3 regions of the Rhizobium sp. BK060 genome follow, and region 1 is predicted to be linked to each of the others. Evidence: predicted binding sites of a transcription regulator. Region 1 holds the regulator's gene; each other region holds the start of a gene.
The links. Region 1 encodes PhoB, which activates phosphate uptake and scavenging genes when phosphate is short. Its sites were predicted from a motif close to TGTCATNNANCTGTCAT; they were not measured.

Region 1 (6,522 bases):
TCCGCCAGTTGGGGACGGGGTTTGAACTTCTCCAAGTTTGAGAGCCGGATCGGTCCGCCTGCCGTTTCCGCTTTTTGGGGTCAAAGGGCCTGGGGACCTTACGAATGAGCACATCCGTCATACTCCTGTGCCTCGCGGTGCTGGGCGCCGCTGGCTTTCTGGCAGCCCGCAGCCGCGCTACGGCACTTGTCGGAGGCAAGTCCTCTGCGTTGCATTCACGACCGGGTTACTATGGCGCCTATGCGGCGATCTGGACAATCCTGCCGGCACTGATCGTGCTGTGCGCCTGGTTGGCAATCAGCCCTTCGATCATTGAAGCCTCCGTCCGCGGATCGTTTCCGGACGACATCAAGGCGCAGCCCGCTGCGCAGCAGAATTTGAACTACGGCATGGTCAACGCCATTGCGCGCGGCTTGCCGCTGCTCGCTCCGGAGGAGATCAGCGGTGCTGCCAGCGATCCGGCTGGCCTCCAGGCAAAGCTTGCTGCGAAGGGTGTTCCGCTTGCCGGTCAGCCACAGCCCTACATGATCGATGCGGCGCAGATGCTTAACGCGGAATCCGGCTCCAGCCGCCTCGTCATGACGGCGCTGGTTCTCGTTCTTGCCGTTGCTGGCGCATTTTATGCGCTTCGCGAAGTCGCACCGCGGTTCCGTGCGCGAAACCGCGTCGAACGCGTCATGCTTTGGGGCCTGCTTCTGGCGTCGTCGATCGCCATTCTGACGACGATCGGTATCGTTCTGTCGATGCTGACGGAAGCCGCCCACTTCTTCGCGACAGTTCCTGCCGCAGACTTCTTCTTCGGAACGGTCTGGGATCCGCGCTTTGCCGGTGCCGGCAGCTCGTCCTTCGGGCAATTCGGCCTGATCCCGCTGTTGCTCGGCACGCTCTACATTGGCTTCGTGGCGATGCTCGTCGCGGTGCCGGTCGGCTTGTTCGCCGCGATCTACATGGCGGAGTATGCCGCTCCCAAGGTCCGCTCGATTGCAAAGCCGCTGCTCGAAGTTCTCGCCGGTATTCCGACGATCGTCTATGGCTTCTTCGCTCTTGTCACCGTCGGCCCCTTCCTCCGCGACCTTTCCTCGCAGGTCAACGGCCTCCTGACCGGCAACTATGCGAACTTCATTCAGGCGCAGAGCGTTCTGACCGCCGGTATCGTCATGGGCATCATGCTGATCCCGTATGTTTCGTCCCTGTCTGACGATATTATCACCGCAGTCCCGCGCGCCCTGCGGGATGGTTCGCTCGGTCTCGGCGCCACGCGCTCGGAAACGATCAAGAAGGTCGTGCTTCCCGCAGCGCTTCCCGGCATCGTCGGCGCGCTGCTGATGACCGCCTCGCGCGCCGTCGGTGAAACGATGATCGTCGTGCTTGCGGCAGGTGTTGCCGCCCGCATCCAGATCAACCCGTTCGAGCCGATGACGACGGTGACGGTCAAGATCGTCAACCAGCTGACGGGCGACCTCGAATTTACGTCGCCGCAGACGCTTGTTGCCTTTGCTTTGGGCATCACGCTGTTTTTCATCACGCTTTGCCTCAACATCTACGCGCTCTACATCGTGCGCAAATACCGGGAGCAGTACGAATGACGGATATTGTTTCTCCGGTTGAGGGTGTCGTTGTCTCCAAGGCACCCGAACGCCGCGATATCGGCCTCAAGCGCCGCTATGCCGCCGAACGCCGCTTCCGCGCCTATGGCGTCGCGGCAATCTCCTTCGGCCTGATCTTTCTGGCGATCCTGCTCACGAGCGTCATCAGCAAGGGCTACACCGCCTTCCAGCAGACGGTGATCACGCTGCCGATCGAGTTCAGCGAGAAGACGATCGACCCGAACAACAAGCGCGCCACCGATCCGTCGGTGCTGGTTGCCGCCAACTATCCCGTGCTCATCCGTGACGCGATGATCAAGGCGCTGAACCTCAATGCGTCGAGCCGTCCAGAGGTCCGTGACGCGACCGCGATGATTTCCAAGGGAGCGCCCATCCGGTTGCGCGACATGGTCATCGCTGATCCATCGCTGATCGGCAAGACGGTCAATGTGACGCTGCTTGCCGACGCCAACATCGACTCCGCCAACAAGGGTCAGATCGATCTGAAGGTGGACGAGAAGAACCGCAAGGTGAACGACAGGCAGGTTGGCTGGATGAACCAGCTGGCGGAAAGCGGGACGTTGCACAAGACGTTCAACACCGGGCTCTTCGTCAACGGCAACTCCAGCCGCCCCGAGGCCGCCGGTCTCGGCGTCGCCCTGATCGGCTCGCTTTACCTGATGTTGATCGTGCTCGTACTTTCGCTGCCGATCGGTGTTGCCGCTTCGATCTACCTCGAAGAATTTGCACCGAAGAACAAGCTGACGGACCTGATCGAGGTCAACATCAACAACCTCGCAGCCGTTCCCTCGATCGTCTATGGTCTGCTCGGCCTCGCCGTCTTCATCAACTTCGCCGGCCTGCCGCGTTCCGCATCGCTGGTCGGCGGTCTGGTGCTGACGCTGATGACCTTGCCGACGATTATCATCGCAACCCGCGCAGCGCTTCGCGCAGTGCCGCCGTCGATCCGGGCGGCTGCTCTCGGCCTCGGCGCTTCGAAGATGCAGATGGTGTTCCATCATGTGCTGCCGCTGGCCATGCCGGGTATTCTCACCGGCACGATCATCGGCCTGGCGCACGCGCTTGGCGAGACCGCACCGCTGCTCCTCATCGGCATGGTCGCCTTCGTGGCCAATGCACCGAGCACTCCGCTCGATCCGTCGACGGCTCTGCCGGTGCAGGTCTACATGTGGGCCAACGAAGCCGAGCGCGCCTTCGTCGAGCGTACCTCTGGCGCTATCATAGTCCTGCTCCTGTTCCTGATCGTCATGAACCTCGGAGCCATTCTCTTGCGTCGTCGCTTTGAGCGCCGCTGGTAAACGGAGTAGACATTATGAACATGTTGACGGAAGCAGCAGTTGAGAAGGCTCTGGATCAGAAGATGAATACCGTTCCCTATAAGATGATCGGCCAGGACGTCTCGGTTTACTACGGCGAGAAGCGCGCGCTCTTCGACGTGAAGCTGAACATTCGCGAAAACACGGTGACGGCGCTGATCGGCCCGTCAGGTTGCGGCAAGTCTACCTTCCTGCGCAGCCTGAATCGTATGAACGACACGATCGACGGTTGCCGCGTCACCGGCAAGATCACGCTCGATGGTGATGATATCTATGATCCTGACATCGACGTCGTGGAGCTCCGTGCCCGCGTCGGCATGGTGTTCCAGAAGCCGAACCCGTTCCCGAAGACGATCTACGAGAACGTCGCCTACGGCCCGCGCATCCACGGTCTCGCCAAGTCGAAGGCCGACATGGACCAGATCGTCGAACTCAGCCTGCAGCGCGCCGGCCTGTGGAACGAGGTGAAGGATCGCGTTCATGAAGCCGGCACTGGTCTTTCCGGAGGCCAGCAGCAGCGCCTTTGCATCGCCCGCGCTGTTGCGGTGAGCCCTGAAGTGATCCTGATGGACGAGCCATGCTCGGCACTCGATCCGATTGCGACGGCAAAGGTCGAGGAACTGATCCACGAGCTTCGCGAGAACTACACGATCGTCATCGTGACGCACTCGATGCAGCAGGCCGCCCGTGTTTCGCAGCGCACGGCCATGTTCCACCTCGGCAACCTCGTCGAAGAGAACGATACCGACAAGATGTTCACCAACCCGGACGATCCGCGCACCCAGGACTACATCATGGGTCGCTTCGGTTGATCGCCGGCGTCGGCAACCCTCACCATACTCAAGGATGAGCCCTATGGCATCGACACATATCTTTTCTGCCTACGACGACGATCTGAAATTCCTGTCCCGCCGTATTTCGGAAATGGGCGGCCTTGCCGAGCAGATGGTTTCGGATGCCGTTCGCGCTCTCGTCAACGGCGATACGGCCCTGGCCCAGAAGGTCATCTCCGACGACGTGATCCTTGACCACGCTGAACGCGAAATCGGGGACAAGGCGATCGTGACCATCGCCCGTCGCCAGCCGATGGCGGCCGACCTTCGCGAGATCATGGGTTCGATCCGCATTGCGGCCGATCTCGAGCGCGTCGGCGATCTCGGCAAGAATACCGCCAAGCGCGTCATCGCGGTCCAGAGCGCCGGCGTGCCGCGCAAGCTCGCCCGCGGCCTCGAGCACCTTTCCGAACTGGCGCTTGTCCAGCTCAAGGAAGTGCTCGACGTCTATACGAGCCGTGCTGCCGACAAGGCAAAGTCGATCCGTGAGCGCGACGAGGAAATCGACGCGATGTACACCTCGCTGTTCCGCGAGATGCTCACCTACATGATGGAAGATCCGCGCAACATCACCAGCTGCACGCATCTTCTGTTCTGCGCCAAGAACATCGAGCGTATCGGCGACCACGCCACCAACATTGCCGAAACCATCTATTACATGGCCACCGGCGCTCAGCCGGAAGGCGAACGTCCGAAGGACGATACCGCCAACACCGTCGGCGCCGTTACGGAATAATCGTTCCGCGACCGCGCCCCCAGGAGACCGAAACGAATGATACCAAAAGTAGCTGTCGTTGAAGATGAAGAAGCACTGAGCGTACTTCTTCGCTATAACCTTGAGGCTGAAGGCTTTGAGGTCGACACAATCCTGCGCGGCGACGAGGCCGAGATCCGGCTGCAGGAACGCACGCCGGACCTTCTGATCCTCGATTGGATGCTGCCGGGCGTATCAGGCATCGAGCTCTGCCGTCGCCTGCGCATGCGGCCGGAAACGGAGCGCCTGCCGATCATCATGCTGACAGCTCGCGGCGAGGAGAGTGAGCGTGTTCGCGGCCTCTCCACCGGCGCCGACGACTACGTCGTCAAGCCGTTCTCGACGCCGGAGCTCGTCGCCCGCGTCAAGGCGATGCTTCGTCGTGCCAAGCCGGAGGTGCTTTCCACGCTGCTGAAGTGCGGCGACATCGAGCTTGACCGCGAGACGCACCGCGTTCATCGCAAGAGCCGCGAAGTCCGTCTCGGTCCGACCGAATTCCGGCTTCTCGAGTTCCTGATGGCATCCCCTGGCCGTGTCTTCTCGCGCTCCCAGCTGCTCGACGGCGTCTGGGGTCATGACATCTATGTCGACGAGCGTACCGTCGACGTTCATGTCGGGCGTCTGCGCAAGGCGCTGAACTTCTCCAACATGCAGGATGTCATCCGCACCGTTCGCGGTGCCGGCTATTCCATGGAAGCCTAAAGCTCTCCTGAGAGGCATCCACACCGTCCAACGAAAAACGGGCCCGCGAGGCGGCCCGCGAGGGCCCGTTTTCTTTGTTCCTTATCCGGCTTCCGGGTCAGGCGACCCGGTTGGCGGCCTTGCGGCGCTCGTTGACCGGCTGATAGGCCATGCGCTGGTGATAGGTGCAGTAAGGGGAGGAGTCTGGGGATTCGCAGCCGCAGAAGTGGAAGTCGTCCTTCAGCGGATCGCCGACCGGCCACTTGCAGGTGCGCTCGGTCAGTTCCGTCAGGCCGAGGCGGCGAGAAATCGGAACGACGACGTTTGCGGCCGGACGGTAGCTGATTTCCGCGATGGCATCGATTTCGATCTCTTCCTTGAGCATCGTCGCACCCTGCTGGCGGGTGACGGTGCGCGTGGTGACGCGAGATGCATAGTTCGGAGCGCGCGGCGCGGATGTCGTGCGCTTGGGCGTTCTGACAGTGGTCGTCGAGCCTCCGGCCTTGGCGCGGCCGGGCAAACTCAAACGGTGGACTTTGCCAATGACGGCGTTACGGCTTACACCGCCAAGTTGCGCTGCGATCTGGCTGGCGCTCAGGCCCTCGGACCACAGCTTCTTCAGTTTTTCAACGCGCTCGTCTGTCCAGTTCATGCCCCTGTCTCCGCCTTATTAGCGTTGGTGCAGGCAGAATCCCTCACCATTGCCCCGGACGTATCCGAGGCAAGAAACGCTTGCTCGATTTTGGTGACTAGTTCCGCCGCATGCAGTCTAGTAATTGAGTTTTAACCTAGTGTGAGGCTGAGTCTGTGACAAGAGTCGGTTGAATCTCGGCGAATCGAATTTCAAGTTTTCCCCAACTTGCTGGGCGAGAGAGTCATTTCTGCAACATTAGTTGTTGATAGCTCCAGCGCCTCCGGATGGCGGCTTGACGCATGCAGGAAAACCTCAGTTTTGTTGACATTGCAGTGCGAAAAGTAAATAGTGCTGCTCGCCGCCGAAAGGCGGCATTTTTAATTTTCCGGACCCGCTTTCCTTAGCCGGAGTCCGGCCGCTTGTGGTCAATGACAGGAGATCGCGCCATGGCTGAAGCCGCGCTTTACGATACCTACTCTCGTGCCCCGCTGCGGTTCGAGCGAGGCGAGGGCGTATGGCTGATCACCGAAACGGGCGAGCGATATCTTGATTTCGGCGCAGGCGTTGCCGTCACCTCCGTCGGCCACGGCCATCCGCATGTGGTAGGCGCGCTGAAAGAGCAGGCCGACAAGGTCTGGCACCTGTCCAATATCTACGAAATCCCGGGTCAGGAAACGCTCGCGAAGCGGCTGACCGA
Region 2 (6,522 bases), on a different contig from region 1:
GCGTCGCGACGAACTGCGCGGTCAGAGCGAGGATGTCCGCACGAGGAACGAACTTCTTGCCGCACTCGATGACAATGGCTGCAACGAGGAACAATGGCCCGCCGACAGCGCCGAAGGGTATGCGCAGCCACCGAGTATCGAAGATCAGGCGCTGCGAAGCGACACGTTCATTCCGTTGGGTCGTGATCCCAGCCGGCGCCGCTATGGTCTCCCGGGCATGTCGCCGCTCTCTCATCTGAACACCGTCTGCGTGCGAAGCTGTGACGGCGGCTTTTTTCCGTTGAGCTCGAACGCAACATCCCAGGACTTTGCCCGCGATGCCGACACCTGCTCGAAGATGTGTCCCGGCATCGACACCGAGCTCTTCTATCATGACGTCTCCAGCACGGAGACATCGCAGATGATCTCCGCGGCGACAGGCGCGCCCTACAGCGCCATGCCGAATGCCTTCGCCTACAAGAACCGCAAGCCCGGCGAAAGATCGTCCTGCAGCTGCGATCTAAACGCCTACTACGAGCGGATGCGAAAAAGCCAAACGATCAGCGAACCGCCGCAGGGGTCGATCACCACGATCGAAACCAAGAAGCCCGAGACCAAGAGCCCGACCGCAGCACCCGCGGTTCCGCTGCCACAGGTGCCGGACAGGCCTTACGACCCGGCAAACAAGGTCCGTCAGATCGGTCCGCAGTTCCTGGCGGGCGACCAAGGCACGATCGACCTCAAGAACCCGGCAAAGCCAGGTCCCCAGCCGCAGCAATAGTCGCTGCCTAGTCTGCAGACTTGCCCCAACGATCCATAAACACAAGCTCCTCCAGCGGCAGGCGCTGGCGCCATCCTTTGACCGCCAGTTCCGGTTGGTCATAGAGCTGATCGACGTAACCTAGGCACAGCCAGGCAACGATCTCCACCCGCTCCGGAACGCCGAGAATCCCCTTGATATCGGACTCGTGAAAGATGCTCACCCAGCCGACCCCGACGCCTTCGGCACGCGCTGCCAGCCACAAATTCTGCACGGCGCAGACTGTGGAGTAGGAGTCCATTCGCCGGTTGTGGGTCCGTCCGAGAACGACATCACCGCAGCGATCGGGATCACAGGTGACGCAAATGCTGAGCGGTGCGGCTCGGATGCCCTCCAGCTTCAGCGACCGGTAGAGCTGCTGTCGCTCCCCCTGAAACATCTCGCCGGCCTCGCGATTAGCGCGATCGAACGCCTGCCAAACAGCCTCCTTCATCTGCTGATCGCGCACCAGGACGAAGTTCCAGGGCTGCATGAATCCAACAGACGGGGCGTGGTGCGCAGCCGTCAAAAGCCTGCTGACGACGTCGTCGGGTATGGGATCCGGGCGAAACTCCGAACGCACGTCACGGCGCGTCGAAATCGCCCTGTAGACGGCGTCGCGGTCCTCGGTCGAAAAGGCTGCAGCTCCCGACAGGGAGCCTGAATGGTCTGGTCGCATCGTCAATCCCCAACAACACAACCGCCCGCCGTCCACGCGGGTCAGTCTATGATGTCGGGCCGGTCTTCTGACTTGGCGTCATCCGACTGCCGCGCCTTCCCGGTACTGGACCAGTGGCGTGTTGCGGCAGTCGTCAGCCTTACAGCGTTGGGCACGTTTCGGTCTCACACCGAATTCCCGATTCTCCCGCCTAAGACGGGCACCCGACGGAAGGGTCTATGCCGGCAAAAATCACGCGATGCAATCCCTCACACAGAGACTGGGTAGTAACGCACATAGGCGAACTCATCGCCCGACGGCGACCAGTTCGGCACGTTGATCGTTCCCTGCCCGCCGAAGAGATCGAAGAGTGTTGTCAGCTTGCCCCCATCCATGTCCATCAGCCGCAGCCGTACATTGAGATCGCGCGGGTGGTCGAAGACGTCGGGATCGTAGGAAAGGATCAGGACCTTATCGTTGTTTGGCGACGGATGAGCAAACCAATTCCCACAATTGTCGCTGGTGATCTGCTCGAGGCCGGTCCCATCCGGGTGAATGCGCCAGATCTGCATGAGGCCGGTGCGGCTGGAATTGAAGTAGATCCACTGGCCGTCGGCTGAATAATCCGGCCCGTCATTGCGCCCCTCGCCGTGCGTCAACCGCTTTTCTTCGCCGCCGTCCACGGAGATCGTGTAGATATCGAATACGTCGTTGCGGATGCCGCAATAGGCCAGTTGTTTCCCGTCGGGCGACCAGCCATGCCAGTAGGACGGCTGATTTTGCGTCACCAGACGCGGCGTGCCGCCTTCGGCGGGTAGCACATAAATCGTCGACTTACCGAACTCAGTCTTATCGGAAATGACGATCTGACGGCCATCAGGCGAAATGCCATGATCATTGTTACAGGCCGTGGCAAAGCCGGTATCGACCTTTTCGACCTTGCCCGAACCGTCAAGCGCCAGACGGTACAGAAGACCGTCACCGTTCAGCAGAAGATAGCTACCGTCGGGTGAAAAGTTCGGCGCCTCCACGAGTTGCGTGGTTTGCCAGACGACGCGCGCCTCGCCTGTCCTGATGTTGTAGATCTCGACGGAACTGCGCAATCTGAATCCTCCTGACATCGACTCCGTCAGACCTACGACGGCCCGCCACTCAGCACAAGCAAATGCACCAGGCCAGCTTGCACCACAGGACGTGTCTCTTGGGCGACCGGCGCCTTATCCACTAATCACAAATGCGGGAAACCTAACGGTTCATCTAGCGTTCATGACGAGGATGTGACAGTTCGGTGAAGCTTTTATGACGTTGGAGTTTTCCGGTTGATCGCGTTGGTAATGAGGTCTGCAGTGGCAGCGCGCTTTGCGTCGCTTTCCACCGATTTCGGAGGAAGCGTCCGGTCGCCTGCTATACGCACAGCGCTCGGCGTCGCTCTTTGCGCCCTGCTTGCTCTCTTTGCTACGGCCGCCGTCGAGATAATTGCCCGCGATGGGCTGGCCGACGTGCGCGAATTCCTGATATCGCCGGCGCGTCCCGGAATGACGACCGTTGTAATGTTGACTGTCCTGATGCTGTCGCTCGATGCCGCCTTGGGAAGACAATTCATTTCGGCATTGATCGTTCTCCCGCTGGTCTTCGTTCCCGCCATTGTCTCCAACCAGAAGCAGCATTACCTCACGGACCCCCTTTATCCATCCGACGTTCTTTTCGGGCGCCAGATCATGGAACTGCTTCCTGTCATGGTGCGCGACCGCCCCTGGACTGCCGTTGCGATGGTTGTCGGCATTGCCCTTTCCGCTGGCGCGATTGTCATCCTCTGGCGCTTCGCCTGGCGCAACTTCCCGAAACTCTCAAGGACCTCTCGCCTCCGCCACCTGTGCGTCGGCCTGCCCGTTATCGCGACTTTCGGGTCATTGATGGACTATTCACAGTATTCCTTCATCCGTGACCGCCTTCAGGTGGTCCCGATGATGTGGGACCAGAAGGAAAACTACCGGAGCAACGGCTTCATCCTCGCCTTCATCTTCAATATTCCGATGGCCGACGTTGCAGCACCGGCCGGCTTCGGTACGCAGGCGCTTGATGCTATCCCCGGCCGCAACTACGGCTATCTCAGCGGCCCACGAGAAAAGCCCGACGTGATCATGCTGATGAGTGAATCGTTCTGGGATCCGACCCGACTGAAGACGCTGAGCCTGTCGCCCGATCCCATGCCGACTATTCGCGCCGAGCAGTCTGGCCATGTATTCTCACCGGAGTTCGGCGGCATGACCGCCAACGTCGAATTCGAGGCGTTGACAGGCTTTTCCAATGCCTTCCTCCCATATGGCAGCATCCCCTATCAGCAATACATCCGTCGCGATGTTCCCTCGCTCGCCACGTTCTTCCGCGGCGAAGGCTATGCCGCCCGCTCACTTCATCCATTCAGCGGCTGGTTCTGGAACCGCAACGAAGTCTACAAGGACTTCGGTTTCGAGCAGTTCCGCTCTGAAGAAACCATGCCTCCGATGGAAAAGAGGGGCATCTTCGCTTCGGACGAGTCCCTTATGAAGGAGATCATGCGCGAGGCCGACGGTATTGATCGTCCGTTCTTCTTCTTTGGTGTCACCCTGCAGGGACATGGTCCCTACGAGCCGAACCGTTACGTACACAACACCGTCGACATCAAGGGCAACCTGAACGATGCGGACCGGGCCACGCTGGCCACCTACACGCAGGGGATCAAGGAAGCCGACGACAGCCTCAAGATGCTGATGAATTGGGCCGAGAAGCGCGATCGCGAGACGATCATCGTCCTCTGGGGCGATCACCTTCCGCCGCTCGGCAACGTCTATATGGCGACCGGCTACATGCCGGACCAGGTTGCCACGCGTAAGGCATCGGTCAGCGTCATGAAGCAGGAACACGAGACGCCGCTCGTCATCTGGTCCAACAAGAAAGGCAGCAAGAAGGACGTCGGCACGATCAGCCCATCGCTGCTGCCCTACCATCTCTTGAAGTTCGCAGGCTTCGAGCATCCCTACTACACCGGCTTTCTCGGCCGCGTGCGGAAGAAGTACAGTGTCATCGATCGTTACCAACTGATTGCGCGTGACAACACGCCGTCGCCCGATTGGGTCCTGAAGCCGAAGAACCTCGATCCTCTCGTACGGGACTATCGATATCTCCAGCACGACATCATGTTTGGCAAGGCTCAGACGCTCGGCCGCTTCTTCCCACAGCATGCCCGGCTGTATGCGCAAGGCACGTAAGAGAGCGGCACAAGCCCGCATTGCAATTTGAAAACATTACGGAATACTGGCGCCCGAGCGATCTAGCATTCGGAGTTAGCCATGCATAATCTATCGGACTTCATCCACCATCACTTCGACAAACCTGTTGACGAACTCGGTGAGATCGAGAAGCGCGTTCTCGCAAAAGCCCATGAGCGTAAGATAATCTCGACCGACATCAATGCGGCCTTGCAGGCGGAATCATCCACCGGACAGCGCCTTGCGGATTCGATTGCCCGCGTCGGCGGCTCATGGTCGTTCATTGTCGCCTTCTTCTTGTTCCTGGTCTTCTGGTGCGTCGTAAATACGGTCGTACTACTCACACGCGCCTTCGATCCCTATCCCTTTATCTTCCTCAATCTCGTGCTCTCGATGCTTGCCGCAATCCAGGCTCCCATCATCATGATGTCGCAGAACCGGCAAGCAGAGCGCGATCGCTTCGAGGCGGCGAAAGACTACGAAGTCAATCTCAAAGCTGAACTGGAAGTTCTTTCTCTACATCAGAAGATAGATATGCGTGTGCTCACCGAAATTGCAGCACTGCGCGAAGACATCGAGCGACTGAATCAGCGCCTGCCCAGTTGATGGAACGATCGGGGATCGCTTGAATTTAACTATACCGACCGATTAACGATCCGCTAACCAAGTCTCGCATTGAAACACCGTCACAAATGTAAGAGGAGCAATTGGAACCAATCCGACCGACCGTACGAGACGATGCTCACTGGCCGACCGCATACACGCGAGGAAATTCTTGATCACCCCCTGTTTCTGTCGATCGAACGCCAGATAGCGCTCCATCTTATCGGCATTTACAAGCGCGCTCCTCGTCTTGCCCGCCTCGCCGCTTCGCATCAAAAGTGGCTGCTGACACAAACGCTGTTCGCCATGCATACCGGACGCGATCGAGGCAATCCCGTTTCAGGGCTCACGGCCGGTCGCATGATGCAGGTCGCCAAGGAGTTTGACCTCGCCAGCAAAAATACCGCGGCCTCGTTTCTTGCCGAACTCATCGCCTACAAATTTCTACGGGATGCTCCTGATGAAACGCCCGATCGGCGCCTCCGTCGCCTCGAAACGACCGAACTCAGCGAGGAGGCCATGGCGTCCTGGTTCCAGGGGCATATGGCCTGCCTCGATCAACTCGATGGCGGCAATCGTGCAAAGCTGACTGCAGACAGCCCCCGGCTCTTTCATCTCGCGCAGCCGCGTGCTGCGCGTGCTCTCATCCAGGAACCGATCTGGAAGGAGCCACGGAGCAGTATCGGCCACTTTCTCTGGTCCGATGTCGGCGGCCTCGTGCTGCACGATCTAATCAGTCGCCTCCCCAACGACGCGCGGGAACACGACCGCATTCTGCTCAAAGGCGTGAGCATCAGCGAAATCGCCAATGAATTCGGCATCTCCCTCACCAATCTGAAGCGGATGTTCAAGAAAGCCGAAACCGATAACCTGCTTGGCTGGGAAAGTCCCCGCAACCGCGGCGCATTGTGGCTCTCGCGCATATTCATCGAAGACTATTTCTACTGGCAGTCCGCGAAATTCGCCGAATTGGACAGCGCCATCCACTGGGCGGCCGGCCAAATCCGCTAGCACACACCACCAATCGTCGCATAGCTGCCCATGCCAGATGGCAGCGGAGACGCTCGGCATCAAGATCGGCGAGGCCGACGTGCGTGCCACCTGACGCCTGCTGCCAACAATCCGTCCTTGCCCAATAAAAAAGCCCGGCATCAGCCGGACGGCATCAACCGGGCTTTTTTTGTCCATCTTGTTTTATTAGCCGTTGACGGCCATCCGCTTTTCGTCGCGGCCAC
Region 3 (6,522 bases), on a different contig from region 1:
TTCGGCGCGCCGCTGGAGACTTCCACCGGGACGCTGATGCCGCGGGCGGTGACGACCGTCTCCGTCTTGGAGACCGTGACCGTGCGGCCCCTGTCACTGACCGACACGGTGACGCTGCCATCCGGATTGTTGATGACCCAGTCTGGATGCGGGTTGTCGCCAAGCGGCGAGAAGCGCGGATATTTGATCGTGATGCCGTCATCGCCGACGCGCAATTCGGGCTGTACATCATAGCTTACCCACTGGCTGAGATAGAGGCCGACGCGCTCCCAATGGGCATCGGCCAGCAGCTTCGGCAAGTCGAAGAACCAGGTTGCGTAAAGCGCATAGACAAGCGTCGCGATCACGATCATCAGGCCGCCGAAGCGCTGCTGGAAGGAACGTTTGAAATATTCCGGGTAGCGCTGCTCGATCTCGTGCATCCGGTTGGCGTCGATCACCGTCATGGCGGACCTCAATGCTGCAGAAGGAAGGCGTGCTCGCCGACGAGGCGGCGGCGCAGCCATGCGGAGAACTGGTCGACCGCAACGATGGTGATGAAAAGCAGGAGAACGAGCGCCATCGTCTTGGCGCCGAAACCGCGCGAGATGGAGAGCTTCAGCTCCTCGCCGATGCCGCCGCCGCCGACCGCACCGATGATGGTGGAGGCACGAACGTTGATCTCAAGGCGCAGCAGTGCGTAGGAGACGAAGTTCGGCATGACCTGCGGCATGGCGGCGAAACGCACGCGCTCCGACCAGCTGGCGCCCACGGCCTTCATGCCCTCGTCTGGCTTCATGTCGATGTTTTCGACGACTTCGTAGAAGAGTTTGCCGAGCGCACCGATGGTGTGCAGGCTGACGGCGATGATGGCGGCAACTGGACCGATCGACAGGATGGCTGAAAACAGGCCGGCGATGACGATCTCGGGGAAGGCGCGGAGGAGTTCGGTCAGACGCTTGGCGACGATGCGCGGCGGATTGGACGGCGCCAGATTGCGGGCCACGAGAAAGCTCAGCGGCACGGCGAAGATGAAGCCGATGATCGTCGAAACGAGCGCGACGTTGATCGTGATGATCATCAGCTCGAAATATTCGGGGATATAGAAGCCGGCCCAGACATAGACGCGACCCTCGGCGAAATTATACTCCTCACCGGTCTTCTGGGTCGGGTTTGCGATGTCGAACAGGGCGCGCCAGACGTCATTCCAATCCTTTGGAATGAGCCAGCTCAAAAAATCGAAGAGATGCGGCAGGCGCTCGAAGAAATGGCCGGCATTACTTTCATCGGCAAAACGCACCGAGGCAACGAAGGCGGCAAACAGGATCACCAGGCCGAGGCCGGTATAGAAGCGGCGGCGGGCCACCATCTTGCTCCAGGCGTCACCGATTTCACGGGCGCTTTGCGGCGTGGCCGGCGCGTGGGCGGTGGGATCGGCAAGAGTCATGAAGGTGTCCGCTTTCTTCGCAGGAAAAAGGGCGGCCTGCAACGGCCGCCCTCCAGCTATCAGGATCGATCAACCGCCGATGGCAGCCTTACGAGCGTCGATAATGGCGTTGTAGAAGTCAGGCTCAACCTTGGTGTAGCCCTGGTAGTCGCCGCCTTCGATGGCTGCAAAGCACTTGGCATCCTTTGCCGGGAGCTTCATGAAGAAGTCGGTGAGCTTTGCCTGCCAGTCAGCACCGAGTTCGTTGCGAACAACGAGCGGACCGTTCGGGATCAGCGGCGAACGCCAGACTTCGACGAGCTTGTTCGGGTCTACCGTGCCCTTGTCGACAGCCTTGCGGAAGGTGCCGGAGGTGTAGCCGTCCTTGAAATCGCCGATGCCGGAAGAGTCGTCAACAGCGATGTCGACCTTGCCGTCGTAGGCAGCGAGAAGGTTGTTCTCGTGACCGCCGTTGAACTGCGTGGACGCGAAGTACTGGTCATTCGGCATGCCAGTGTCCTTCGGGATCTGTGTCAGCGGAATGAGGTAGCCCGAGGTGGAGTCCGGATCGGCGTAGCCGAGCTTCTTGCCCTTGGCGTCCTTGATGTCCTTGATGCCCGCGGACTTCAGAGCCAGGCCGATCGAGTGGTAGCCGGTCGAGCCGTCCTTCTGGACCGTCGTGAGGATCGGGGTAACAGCCTTGTCGTTCTTGATGGCAATTGCAGCGTAACCCGAAGCGCCGAGTTCTGCAAAGTCGAGCGTGCCGCCGAGCAGACCCTGGATAACGCCGTCATAATCAGCAGCCGGGAAGAGCGAAACCTTCTCGAAGCCGAACTCGGTCTTCAGGTGATCGGCCAGGCAAGCGTAGTTGCGCAGGCGGTCGGTTTCGTTCTCGCCACCGAGAATGCCCACGCGGAATTCCTTGAGGTCTGCAGCATGCGAGATGCCGGCAAGCGCAAACAGCGCCGTCGCGGCAAAGAGTGCTTTCTTCAACATGGTACTCTCCTGATTGACCGGCGTCCCCGGCGATCTCTGGTTAAGAAGAAATGTGCCCATAACGCGGGCTTACGATCGAGGCCGCCCCTCTCAGAGACCGGCCAGCGCCAGCGATTGCAAACCGGCGGATTGTTGGGCGGCTGCAGCCGCGGGAATGTTGATCGACGTCGAGGTCATCGTCTCGTCGATGCCGGCACCATCCTTGTCGGTGCCGTAGATCTGCTTGACGGCATCGGCCGTCAGCTCGGACGGCTTGCCGTCGAATACGACGCGGCCAGCGGCCATGCCGACGATACGTTCGCAGTAGTTGCGGGCGGTATCCAGCGTATGAAGGTTGGTGACGACGGTGATGCCTTCGCGCTCGTTGATGTCGCGTAGCGCGTCCATGACGATCTTGGCATTCAGCGGATCGAGCGAGGCGATCGGCTCGTCGGCAAGCACCATCTTCGGGTTCTGCATCAGGGCACGGGCAATCGCGACGCGCTGCTGCTGGCCGCCGGAAAGGGTGCCAGCCATTTGCAGTGCCGTCTGCTCGATACCGAGGCGCTCAAGAGCTGCGATCGCATGAATGCGCTCTTCGCGGGTGAAGATGCCAAGCAGGCTCATTGCGGTCGAGCGATGGTTCAGACGGCCGAGCATGACGTTGGTCAACACGTCGAGACGCGAAACGAGATTGAACTGCTGGAAGATCATGGCGCAATCACGCTGCCAGTTGCGCAGGGCCTGACCACGGAGGCTCGAGACCTCAACGCCGGCAAAATGGATCGAGCCTGACGTCGGTTCCTGCAGGCGGTTGATCATGCGCAGAAGCGTGGACTTGCCGGCGCCGGAACGGCCGATGATGCCGACCATCTGGCCCTGAGGAATGTCGAGCGTCACGGAATCGACGGCGGTCTTGTTTCCGAAACGGCGGGTGACATTCTTCAGCTCGAACATCATGCTCTTCCTCATAGTCCAAACGCGATATGAGGGAGTGCATTAGTCCCGGTTGATGAAGCTCCAATGTCAGTTTTGTGTAAGGACTGTCATAATCGAGGCTTTGGCGGCCCTCCGAAATCCGGCCAGGTCGTGTGCCGCGTAAACAACATGCAGAGAGGTCCTGCCAATCGCAGCCGGCTGGCGATTGCACACGAAGTCGGTCGTTGACAGTTGACCCGATCACCGGTCGATGGCAGGCAACTCAAGGGACATCGAGGATGCTGGAGTAAAGCGATGGATCAGACTCTCTTCAAAAGCCTGTGCAACGCCGGGAAGTTTAAGGAGGCACTCGGCCTCGCCATCCGAGGACACGAGGACGAAAAGTTCACGCCCAGCCGCTTCTCCATGGATAAAAAGACCGGATTGCCGATCTTCTACCGCGGCAACAAGCGTGTAGAGCCGGACGAGACCGGCGAATGGCAATTGGCGAAGAACCCAAATCCATAGGGTAAGGCGTGGCCTGCCGTAGGAGACCGGCCTTCGCTGACCAAAACGTCGAGGAATGGTCCCTGAGCAAACTCAGGGGCTTTTGTCACTATTCGTAGCGCGCGAGAAAATCTTCCGCGCTCAGGTTCCGGAAGTCCTGCAGGGCGATCCGCAGGCGGTCATGCTCCCAATCCCACCAGGCTAGCTTGTCCATGCGTTCGCCGACCTCTTTGGGAAAGCGTTCGCGGATCAGCTTGGTGGGGACGCCGCCGACGATTGTGTAGGGGGCGACATCCTTGGAGACGACCGCGCCGGCGCCGATGACGGCGCCGTTACCGACCTTGACGCCGGGTAGAATGGTGGCGCCGTGACCGATCCAGACGTCATGGCCGATAACGACGCGGTTGGAGCGGCGCCATTCGAAGAAATCGGTCTCCATATCGGCATCCGACCAATAGTCGGCGGCGCGATAGGTGAAGTGATGCAGCGTCGCGCGCCAGGTCGGGTGGTTGGTGGCATTGATGCGCACCGAAGCGGCGATGTTGACGAACTTGCCGATCGTCGCGCACCAGATCGCGCCATCCTGCATGACATAGGAGTAGTCGCCGAACTCGACCTCTTCGATGCGGCAGCGCTCCGAGACTTCCGTGAAGCGGCCAAAGGTGGCATTCTTCACGGAAGCGGTTTCATGAAAATAGGGCTCTAGGCCAATCTTGCGGCTCATGCGGCGATTGTCTTTCGCGGCGAGAATTTCTGGACGTCGAGAATGCGGTCGGCGACGGCCTCGCGCACTTCCTCATCGTGGAAGATGCCGAGGAGCGCGACACCCGCCTTCTTCTTTTCCTCGATCATGCCGACAACCACGGCGCGGTTTTTGGCATCGAGGGAGGCCGTCGGCTCGTCGAGCAGCAGCACCGTATGCTCGGTGATGAAGCCACGGGCGATGTTGACGCGCTGCTGCTCGCCGCCGGAGAAGGTGGCGGGCGGCAGCTGCCAGAGCGCTTCGGGCAAGTTCAGCTTCGAGAGAAGGGTTGCGGCCTTCTTCCGCGCCGTTTCCGCCTTCTCGCCGCGGGCGACCAGCGGCTCGGCGACCACGTCGATTGCCGCGACACGCGGGACGGTGCGCAGGAACTGGCTGACATAGCCGAGCGTGTGGCGGCGCACATCGATGATCGTGCGCGGGTCGGCCGTTGCCAGATCGACGATCTTGTCGTGATGCTTGATGAGGATCTGGCCGCTGTCGACGACATAGTTGCCGTAGATCATCTTGAGCAGCGAGCTCTTGCCGATGCCCGACGGGCCGCCAAGGACGACGCATTCGCCTGACGCAACGGAGAAGGACACGTCCGAAACGACCGGCAGCTTGATGCCGTCGCGCAGGTGCATGGTAAAGCTCTTGGCGACTTCAGAAACAACGAGTGGCGTTGCCATGATTTCTTTCCTTAGTTTCGCATGCCAAGGACCCCTGTAGCCGGAGTCCGAACGGCTCTCGCGATCAGACCTGCAGGATGGAGGAAACAAGGAGCTGTGTGTACGGCTCGCGCGGATCGTCCAGGACGCGATCGGTCAGCCCGTGCTCGATGACATGGCCATCCTTCATCACCACCATGCGGTGCGACAGCAGGCGTGCGACGGCGAGATCGTGGGTGACGATGATCGCCGCAAGGCCGAGATCGTTGACGAGTCCGCGGACGAGATCGAGTAGGCGGGCCTGCACCGACACGTCGAGGCCGCCCGTCGGCTCATCCATGAAGACCAGACGCGGGCCGGTGACCAGATTGCGGGCGATCTGCAGACGCTGGCGCATGCCGCCCGAAAAAGCACGCGGCTGATCGTCGATACGGCCTTCGTCGATCTCGACGCGCTGCAGCCAGTCGACGGCCGTGGAGCGAATGTTGCCGTAGTGGCGGTCGCCGATCGCCATCAGGCGCTCACCGACATTGGCACCGGCAGAGACCGTCATGCGCAGGCCGTCAGCCGGATTCTGATGCACGAAACCCCAGTCGGTGCGCATCAGGAAGCGGCGCTCGGCCTCGCTCATGCGGTAGAGATCGCGATAGGCGCCGTCACGCATATGGTACTCGACGCTGCCGGTCGTCGGCATCAGACGGGTCGAGATGCAGTTGAGCAACGTGGTCTTGCCCGAGCCAGATTCACCGACAATGGCGAGCACTTCGCCGGGCCAGAGCTCGAAGGAGACGTTCCGGCAGCCGATGCGGTTGCCGTAGAACTTCGAGACGTCATTGACTTTGAGAAGCGGGGTGTCGCTCATTGGGCAGCCTCCTGATTGGGTGCCAACATCTCGCCGACATGCCCGTGGGCGCGCCGGTCGTCGCAATGGTCGGTGTCGGAGCAGACGAACATGCGCCCGCCCTTGTCGTCGAGGATCACTTCGTCGAGATAAACCTCTTCAGCGCCGCAGAGTGCACAAGGCTTGCCGAAGCGCTGGATCTCGAAGGGGTAGTCCTCGAAATCGAGGCTGACGACTTCGGTGTAGGGCGGGACGGCGTAGATGCGCTTCTCGCGCCCTGCCCCGAAAAGCTGCAGCGCGTCCGACATGTGCATTTTCGGATTGTCGAACTTCGGCGTCGGGGACGGATCCATGACGTAGCGGCCGGCGACCTTGACCGGATAGGCGTAGGTTTTGGAAATGCGACCGTTGTGCGCGATGTCCTCGTAAAGCTTCACATGCATGAGGCCGTATTCCTCAAGCGCGT

Region 2: the regulator PhoB is predicted to act here: its motif matches at 2,725-2,741, upstream of FHT71_RS28665 (LTA synthase family protein).
Region 3: the regulator PhoB is predicted to act here: its motif matches at 3,393-3,409, upstream of phnC (phosphonate ABC transporter ATP-binding protein).

What each region holds. Positions count from the first base shown of each region.
Region 1 covers NZ_JACHYW010000049.1:6,458-12,979, forward strand. The annotation lists gene pstC (phosphate ABC transporter permease subunit PstC) at 105-1,586, shown strand; gene pstA (phosphate ABC transporter permease PstA) at 1,583-2,905, shown strand; gene pstB (phosphate ABC transporter ATP-binding protein PstB) at 2,920-3,735, shown strand; gene phoU (phosphate signaling complex protein PhoU) at 3,779-4,492, shown strand; gene phoB (phosphate regulon transcriptional regulator PhoB) at 4,529-5,212, shown strand; gene FHT71_RS30600 (GcrA family cell cycle regulator) at 5,310-5,843, opposite strand; gene FHT71_RS30605 (aspartate aminotransferase family protein) at 6,272-6,522, shown strand, end outside.
Region 2 covers NZ_JACHYW010000039.1:6,794-13,315, reverse strand. The annotation lists gene FHT71_RS28680 (DUF2865 domain-containing protein) at 1-760, shown strand, start outside; gene bluB (5,6-dimethylbenzimidazole synthase) at 768-1,457, opposite strand; cobalamin riboswitch at 1,497-1,679, opposite strand; gene FHT71_RS28670 (PD40 domain-containing protein) at 1,706-2,539, opposite strand; gene FHT71_RS28665 (LTA synthase family protein) at 2,756-4,684, shown strand; gene FHT71_RS28660 (DUF1003 domain-containing protein) at 4,766-5,290, shown strand; gene FHT71_RS28655 (hypothetical protein) at 5,423-6,298, shown strand; gene FHT71_RS28650 (3-deoxy-7-phosphoheptulonate synthase class II) at 6,485-6,522, opposite strand, start outside.
Region 3 covers NZ_JACHYW010000026.1:14,372-20,893, reverse strand. The annotation lists gene phnE (phosphonate ABC transporter, permease protein PhnE) at 1-446, opposite strand, end outside; gene phnE (phosphonate ABC transporter, permease protein PhnE) at 455-1,426, opposite strand; gene phnD (phosphonate ABC transporter substrate-binding protein) at 1,496-2,401, opposite strand; gene phnC (phosphonate ABC transporter ATP-binding protein) at 2,492-3,337, opposite strand; gene FHT71_RS24140 (hypothetical protein) at 3,614-3,826, shown strand; gene FHT71_RS24135 (DapH/DapD/GlmU-related protein) at 3,915-4,529, opposite strand; gene phnL (phosphonate C-P lyase system protein PhnL) at 4,526-5,236, opposite strand; gene phnK (phosphonate C-P lyase system protein PhnK) at 5,301-6,077, opposite strand; gene FHT71_RS24120 (alpha-D-ribose 1-methylphosphonate 5-phosphate C-P-lyase PhnJ) at 6,074-6,522, opposite strand, start outside.